2 regions of the Mesorhizobium sp. L2C066B000 genome follow, and region 1 is predicted to be linked to the other one. Evidence: predicted binding sites of a transcription regulator. Region 1 holds the regulator's gene; the other holds the start of a gene.
What was found. Region 1 encodes LexA, which represses DNA repair genes until DNA is damaged. Its sites were predicted from a motif close to TGTTCNNNNTGTGTTCNG; they were not measured.

Region 1 (4,205 bases):
GCAGCCAATCGCCATTGTGGTGCTGGCGACATGTTGCGCTGTCGCCACGCGACCTCGGCCGAGGACGCATCTGTTCTGCATGGCCGCGATGCTGTGCGCGCTCGGCGTCGTCGCCGCCAAGGTCGAGACCTGGCGCGCCGGAACGCAGATGCTCGGCTCCGAGATCCAGACACGGCTGACCGGCCGCGTCGTCAGTCTCGAACAGATGGAGAGCGGGCGCATCAGGCTGACGCTTGACGTGGTTTCGACCGCTTACCCCGAGTTGCGCTACGCCCCGAAGCGGGTCAGGCTCTCGGCGCGGACCGTTCCCGCCGATATGACCGCCGGCTCCCTGATCACCGGCTATGCCAGGCTGTTGCCGCCGACCGGTCCGGTGCGGCCGGAGAGCTACGATTTCTCCTTCGACAGCTATTTCACCGGTATCGGCGGCAGCGGCTTCTTTCTCGGCAATCCGAAAACCATTGCTACGCAGGGACCGCCGCCGCTGGCCGCGCGGCTCTCCTCGGCAATCGAGAACGCGCGCGAAAACATTGCCGACCATATCAGGGGCAAGATCGGCGGCGCCGAAGGCGAGATTGCCGCGGCGTTGATTGTCGGGGTGCGCGCCGGCATCCCGGACGAGGTCAACGAAGCGATGCGGCGCACCGGCATCTACCACATCATCTCCATCTCCGGCCTGCACATGGCGCTGGTTGCCGGCACCATCATGGCGTTGCTGCGTGGCGCCTTTGCGCTGTTTCCCGATTTCTCATCGCGCCGGCCGGTGAAGAAATATGCGGCCGCGGCAGCGCTTGTCTCGATCGCCGCCTATCTCGTTATTTCAGGCGTCGTGGTTGCCGCCGAGCGCAGCTTCATCATGCTGGCGGTCATGCTTGTCGCCGTGCTGTTTGATCGCGCCGCACTCACCATGCGCAATCTGGCGATCTCCGCCATTGCCGTCATCCTGGTGTCGCCGCACGAGGTGGTCGGTCCCAGCTTCCAGATGTCGTTTGCCGCCACCGCCGCCCTTGTCGGCGCCTATGCCGGCTGGGCCGATTACCGCGCCGACAAGGTGAGAACGCCGCCGGCAAAGCGCTCCTTCGTCGGCTTCCTGTCGCGAAAATTCGCGCTGGCCATGGGCGGCCTCGCCATGACCTCGATCATCGCCGGCAGTGCAACCTTGCTGTTCGCCATTTGGCATTTTCAGCGTGTGTCGCCGCTCAGCCTGATCGCCAATCTGGCCGTGATGCCGATTGTTTCGTTGATCGTCATGCCCTTTGCCGTGCTCAGCGCACTGGCGATGCCGTTCGGCGCCGACGGGCCGTTCCTCTATGTGATGGGCAAGGGTCTGATGGCGATGATCGCTATATCGGCCTGGATTTCCGAGCGCTCGCCGGTCGACGCCGTCGGGCTGATCTCCATCCGCTCGGTGCTGTTGGTGGCGGTCGCCCTCGTCATCGCCACCATGGCCACCACCTGGCTCAGGCTGGCGGCCGTGCCTTTCGCGCTGGCCGGCCTGTTGACGGTGCCGCAGGTGCTTACGCCCGACGTGCTCATATCCGAGGATGCGCATCTGGTGGCCATGCCGATCGGTGGCGGCGAACTCGCCCTCAACCGCGAAGGCTCCAACGAATTCACCACGGACAATTGGAAACGGGCGCTGCGGGCCGAAACCATTATCCCGCCCGAGATTTTCGAGGCAACAGATACGCGGTTCGATCTCGATCCGCTCGATCTGCCGCCCGGGTCGCCCTTCTATTGCATGGGCGATCTCTGTATCGCCCGACACCCTTCCGGAGCCATTGTAGCCCTTGCCAAAGACCGCAAGACGGCGCGGCCGGCCTGTGCCTTCGCTAGCCTGATCGTCATCGATGACGCCACGGCCTACAATCCGTGCCGCGACCCGCTGGTGCTGGTCGTGACGAAGAAACAGCTGGCCCGCGACGGCAGCGCCGCCGTCTTCTTCGATCCGCAATCGGCAGCTGCAGCGCCAACCATCCGCTTCGCCGTCGACAAGCCGTATCGCCCCTGGCACGAGCAGCGCCGCTTCTCCCGCGAAGCGCGCGGCCTGCCGCCTTACAACCAGCGTGAAAAGTACAAACCCAAGCCGGCTCAGTAGCGCCGGATCAATCCGACAAGCTTGCCCTGCACCTTCACCCTGTCCGGTCCAAAAATGCGGGTCTCGTAGGCCGGGTTGGCGGCTTCCAGGGCGATCGAGGCGCCCTTGCGGCGGAAGCGTTTCAGGGTCGCTTCCTCATCGTCGACCAGCGCCACCACGATCTCGCCGGGGCTGGCTGTGTCGGCATTGCGGATGATGACCGTGTCGCCATCGAAAATGCCGGCCTCGATCATCGAATCGCCCTTGACCTCGAGCGCGTAGTGTTCGCCGCCCATGATCATGTCGGGCGGCACCGAGATCGAATGGGTCTGATGCTGGATGGCGTCGATCGGCACGCCGGCGGCGATGCGTCCCATCACCGGGATTGAAATCGAGGAAACGGCATCGTCATTGCCGGCAGACATCGAACGCGACGGCGAGCCCGGCTTGATCTGGCGGCCGAGACCGCCTTGGCCCATCCCGCCTTGTCCCTGGCCGCCTTGCCCTTGGCCGGCTTGACCAAGACTGCCCTGAATGACGCTCGGCGAAAACTTCCTCGCCGCGTTGAGGCCTGGTGCGATCGAGTCGGGTAGCCGCAGCACTTCCAGCGCGCGCGCCCGGTTCGGCAGCCGGCGAATGAAACCGCGCTCCTCAAGCGCTGTGATCAGTCGGTGGATGCCGGACTTGGAGGCGAGGTCGAGCGCTTCCTTCATCTCGTCGAAGGACGGCGGGATTCCGCTCTCCTTCAGGCGTTCATGGATGAACATCAGAAGCTCATGTTGTTTGCGCGTCAGCATCGCGGCCCCCAAGGGTTCTGAAACCAGAATCGGAAAAAACAAACCCAGAACAAACACTATCTGTTCCAGTTGTGTTCCGCAACCTTTTAAAGTTTAATGAATGTGTTGACGTTATGTTCAGCGTAACGTTCGGCGCTGCGAGCGCCGCCTGCGCCCAGTTGCCAGCAACGGGGTGAAACGAAGACAAAGTGCCCTGCGTCGTCGGTTACGATCGCCGCTTCCCTTTCGGACGGGGCTGCGCAGCATCCGCGCCGGGTTCGCTCTGGGCATAGACCTGCAGCGTGGAGCCGATGTGAGCGGTCATCAGAGTTTTCGCACGTTCGACGTCGCGATCGAGGGCCGCTTCCATCAGGGCGGTATGGTGTTCGATCGCCACGGCGTCGCGCAGGGCCGCCACGGCCTTCCGGTGCCCATCCGTGCGGCCGGCGGCGGCGCGCAGCGTGGGGGCCAGACCCAGAAAGCGGTGATGGCGATGCAATTGGTCGGAAATCGTTGCATTGAAGCGCAGCAGCCAGCTGGATGTCGCGGCACTGAGCAGCGCCGCATGGAAGGCATCGTGTTTTTCGTACCACGCGTCGACCGCATCATCCGATGGATCGTCGAGAACAGACCCGCACCGTGAGAGACGATAGTGGGCGGCAACGACCGCGTCTTCCCACTCGCGGTCGCCCTTCTCGACCGATTCCACCAGCAGGGGCAGTTCGACCACGAGCCGCGCACGCGCCAAATCCTCGAGCTCCGCCCGAGAGACGGGAGCGACCGCAAACCCGCGGTTGCTGATGGCGGTCACAAGCCGTTCCGCCTCCAGCCGCGACAGCGCCTCGCGCAACGGCGTCCAGCCGATGCCGTAGGTGTTGCGCAGCGTGCTCAGCTTCAACGGCGCGGCAGGCGCCAGCCGGGTCGCAAGAATATCGCGCCTGAGCAGGCGATAGGCCACTTCCGTCTTCGAGGTCTGCTCGTCATCCAGCATCGTGATCCATCAGACAAAACGCTCGGCTGAGCATTATATATCAAAGCCTTTCAATGGGTGAATTATATATAATGTTGACAGTTCAAGGGCGACCACTCAAAGTCGACGGCATGTTTGGGCGGGCAGGCTCCGCCGCGCGCGTTTGTCCATGGAGGGGCGCCGGATCATGATGACACCCGATCTCGCTGCAATCGAAGCAATGGATGCCGCCGATCCGCTGCGCTCCATGCGCGAACGCTTTGTCTTGCCGCAAGGCGTGATTTATCTCGACGGCAATTCCCTGGGCGCCGCGTCAGCGGTCGTCTTCAGCGAACTGCAGCAGGCCGCCACGCAGGAATGGGCGCACGACCTCATTCGCGCC
Region 2 (4,205 bases), on a different contig from region 1:
CCGGTGAATTCGGTGCGCAACAGCTCGTCCTTGTGCGCATCGTCCCTGGCATAGGCAACCTTGCCGCCTTGCCGGATCGAATAGAGCGGCGGCACCGCCAGATAGAGATGGCCGCCATTCACCAGGTTCGGCATTTCCTGGTAGAAGAAGGTGATCAGCAGCGAGGCTATGTGAGCGCCGTCGACGTCGGCGTCGGTCATGATGATCACGCGGTCGTAGCGCAAATCCTCGTCGCGGTATTTCGAGCGCGTGCCGCAACCGAGCGCCTGAATCAGGTCCGAAATCTGCTGGTTGGCGGCTAGCTTGTCGTTGCCGGCGCTGGCGACGTTGAGGATTTTTCCGCGCAGCGGCAGCACCGCCTGGCTGGCGCGGTCGCGCGCCTGCTTGGCCGAGCCGCCGGCCGAGTCGCCTTCGACGATGAACAGTTCGGCGCCCGCGGCGGCATTCTGCGTGCAGTCGGCGAGCTTGCCGGGAAGGCGCAGCTTGCGCACCGCGCTCTTGCGCGACACTTCCTTTTCCTGGCGCCGGCGCACCCGCTCGTCGGCGCGCGCAATCACCCATTCCAGCAGCTTGGAGGCTTCCTGCGGATTGTCGGCCAGCCAGTGGTCGAAGGGATCGCGGATGGCGGTCTCGACAATGCGAATGGCTTCGATCGTTGCCAGCCTGTCCTTGGTCTGGCCGACGAATTCCGGCTCGCGAATAAACACCGACAGCATGCCTGCCGCCGAGATCATCACGTCTTCGGAGGTGACGATCGAGGCGCGCTTGTTGCCGACCAGGTCGGCATAGGCGCGAAGCCCGCGCGTCAGCACATTGCGAAAGCCGGCCTCATGCGTGCCGCCCTCGCCAGTCGGGATGGTGTTGCAGTAGGAGTTGACGAAGCCGTCACCGCCGAACCAGGTCACCGCCCATTCCAGCGAGCCGTGGCCGCCCTGCTTCTCGCTCTTGCCGGCGAAGATTTCGCGGGTCACCTGGAAATCATCGCCGAGCGATGCCTTGAGATAGTCCTTCAAGCCGCCGGGGAAATGGAACTCCGCCTTGGCCGGCGTCTGGTCCTTTTCCTTGATCAGCGATGGGTCGCAGCTCCAGCGGATCTCGACGCCGCCGAACAGATAGGCTTTCGAGCGGGTCATGCGATAGAGCCGTGCCGGCTCGAAGGCGGCGCCCTTGCCGAAAATCTGCTCGTCGGGATGGAAGCGGATTTTGGTGCCGCGCCGGTTGTGCACTTCGCCGAGCTGCTCCAGCCCGCTCACCGGAACGCCGCGCGAGAACCTTTGGCGGTAAAGCTGGCGACCGCGCGCGACCTCGACTTCGAGATGGTCCGACAGCGCATTGACGACCGAGACGCCGACACCGTGCAGACCGCCGGAGGTCTCATAAACCTTGCTATCGAACTTGCCGCCCGAATGCAGCGTCGTCATAATGACTTCGAGCGCCGGCTTCTTGAATTTCGGATGCGGATCGACCGGAATGCCGCGGCCATTGTCGGTGACGGTCAGAAACCCGTCGGCCGACAGCTCGACATCGATGAAAGTGGCATGGCCGGCGACCGCCTCGTCCATCGAATTATCGATGACCTCGGCAAACAGATGGTGCATCGCCTTGTCGTCGGTGCCGCCAATATACATGCCGGGACGGCGCCGCACCGGCTCCAGCCCCTCCAGCACCTCGATGTCGGCGGCGCTATAGCCCTCGCTGCCGTCCTTGGTCGCGGCAGGACGCTTCGTGGCCTGCACCAGCGGGTCGGCCGGGCGCGAAGGTGTCCGAGCCGGTTGGGGCTGCTTTTCCAGATTGCCGAAAAGATCGTTGTTGTCGTCCATGCCTGCCATAGAATCCGGTGCCGCGAATCACCCGTCGATACTGCCACGCTTTTCGGCGCCAAGCGACGGAAGTTCCTGTTACGTTCGGGGATTTAACCCCTTCTTATCCTAAAACCTTTCGATAACCAAGCCGGCGGAAATAGGTCCGTGCGGAGCCGCTGGGATTCCTGAATCTTTAACAAAGCGGCCTAGCGTCGCCCCAACAAAACAAAAGACCACGAGAGTCAGGGGTTGGTTGTGAGGGGCAAGGCCATAACGATGATTGGCATCGCTGCCGTCTTCGGCGCGATTTCAATCTTTGCCGCGGATTTCTGGGTGAAAAGCCAGGCCAAGGCCGATGCCGAAGAGAAAACGGCGTCGATCCCGGCGCCCGCCGTCCCCAAGGTTGTCTTCAAGACCATCGTGGTGGCCAACGCGCCGCTGCGTTACGGCATGGAGCTTGACCGGGCGCAGCTCAGCGAAATCCCATGGTCCGAGGATTCGGTGCCGCAGGGCGCGTTCACCACAGTCAATGCATTGCTCGCCGAAGGCAGCCGCGTGGTATTGTCGCCGATCGAGATCAACGAGCCGGTGCTGATCAGCAAATTGTCGGGGCCGAACGGCCGCGCGACGCTGTCCAACATGATGACGCCCGGCATGCGGGCGGTGACAATCCGCACCGACGAGATCGCCGGTGTCGGCGGCTTCGTCATGCCGGGCGACCGGGTCGACGTGGTGCTGACACGCGATGCGGGCGAAATCCAGGAAGTGGCCAAGAACGCGCAGGGCGCTGCCGGATCGACCGTTACCTCCGAGATCGTCGTCTCCGACGCCAAGGTGCTGACCGTGGGGCAGGGCGCCGACGAGCGCCAGACCACACCGCAGATCGCCAATTCCGTGACCATCGAGGTGACGACCGAAGGCGCGCAGAAAGTGGCGCTTGCCCGCACCGTCGGCACCTTGTCGCTGTCGCTCCGCTCGGCCGCCGACGGTGGTGCCGCCAAGGACGGTGTCACCACCATCTCGTCCTTCGGCGGATCGGTCGCCTCCGGCGTCCAGGCCGCTGCCGGCGCGCTGTTCACTGCCGCGACCAAGGAGCCTGAGAAGCCGAAATTCAAGACGATCATCGTGACGCGCGGCACGCAGGTCGAAGAATACCAGGTTCCTGCGCGGGACCAGCAATAACTGCCGGTGGGAACCGGGCGAAGGACGGGACAGATGTCGGGACTTCATGCATTTCAGACGACGAAAGGGCTGCGCCCAATGCGGGCGCTTGCGGTGGGGGCTTGCCTTGCCGCGGCCGTAATGCTCGGCCTCAGCGCGCCAGCCAAGGCCGACAACGATATAGTCCATGTCTCGTCGACAACGAATGCGTCGATCAAGGTGGCCAAGGGCAAGCCGAAGACGGTCATGACCAATGCCGCCTTCTACCAGATCGTCATCGGCGATCCGGAGATCGCCAACGTCAATCCGCTGACCGACAAATCCTTCTATGTGCTGGGCAACAATCTCGGCACCACCGGCATCGCGCTGTTCGACGAGAACAAGCAGCTGGTCGGCACCGTAGACATCGAGGTGACGCTGGACACCGACCAGCTGGCCAGCACCATTCGCGCCAGCGTGCCGGACGCCAAGATCAAGGTCGGCTCGGCCAATGGCCGCGTCGTGCTGTCGGGCGAGGCCGATGACGCGGTCGCCGCCGAGAAGGCAAGCAAGATCGCCAGCCGCTTCTCCGGCAATGAGGAAGTGATCAATTCGGTCAACATCTCGTCCTCGCAGCAGGTTCAGCTCAACGTCCGCTTCGTCGAGATCAATCGCCAGGCCGGACAGGATCTCGGCGCCAAATACAGCGCCAATTTTGCTTACGGCATTGGCGGGCGCGACGTCACCATCGAGCCGGGCTCGGTGCCGGGAGCCGGCAATGGCGAGATCATCGGCCGGCTGCTGTCCAACGGCCTGTCGATCGACGTCGCCATCAAGGCGCTGGAAGAACGTGGCCTTGCCCGGCGGCTGGCAGAGCCGAACCTGATCGCCCGCTCGGGCCAGACGGCAAGCTTCCTCGCCGGCGGCGAGTTCCCGATCCCGGTCTCCGAGGACAATGGCAAGATTTCCGTCAGCTACAAGAAATACGGCGTCAGCCTCGACTTCACGCCGACGGTTCTCAAGGACGGGCTGGTCAGCCTTGACATCGCGCCGGAAGTGTCCTCGATCGATGCTTCGGCCTCCTACAATATCGGCAATATCTCGGTGCCGGGCTTTATCGTGCGCCGCGCCAGGACATCGGTCGACCTGAAGAACGGCCAGAGCTTCATGATCGCCGGCCTGCTGCAGTCACAGAACGACATCACCACGTCGCGTCTTCCCGGCCTCGGCAAGCTGCCGGTGCTCGGCTCGCTGTTCTCCTCC

Region 2: parE (DNA topoisomerase IV subunit B) is a predicted target of LexA. The motif match lies at 1,891-1,908, and genes of this name have one in related genera.

The regions. Positions count from the first base shown of each region.
Region 1 is NZ_AYWZ01000019.1:80,006-84,210, forward strand. Features, by position in the region: gene X733_RS139480 (ComEC/Rec2 family competence protein) at 1-2,098, shown strand, start outside; gene lexA (transcriptional repressor LexA) at 2,092-2,874, opposite strand; gene X733_RS139470 (GntR family transcriptional regulator) at 3,080-3,844, opposite strand; gene kynU (kynureninase) at 4,014-4,205, shown strand, end outside.
Region 2 is NZ_AYWZ01000001.1:1,717,621-1,721,825, forward strand. Features, by position in the region: gene parE (DNA topoisomerase IV subunit B) at 1-1,820, opposite strand, end outside; gene cpaB (Flp pilus assembly protein CpaB) at 2,079-2,984, shown strand; gene X733_RS158005 (type II and III secretion system protein family protein) at 3,063-4,205, shown strand, end outside.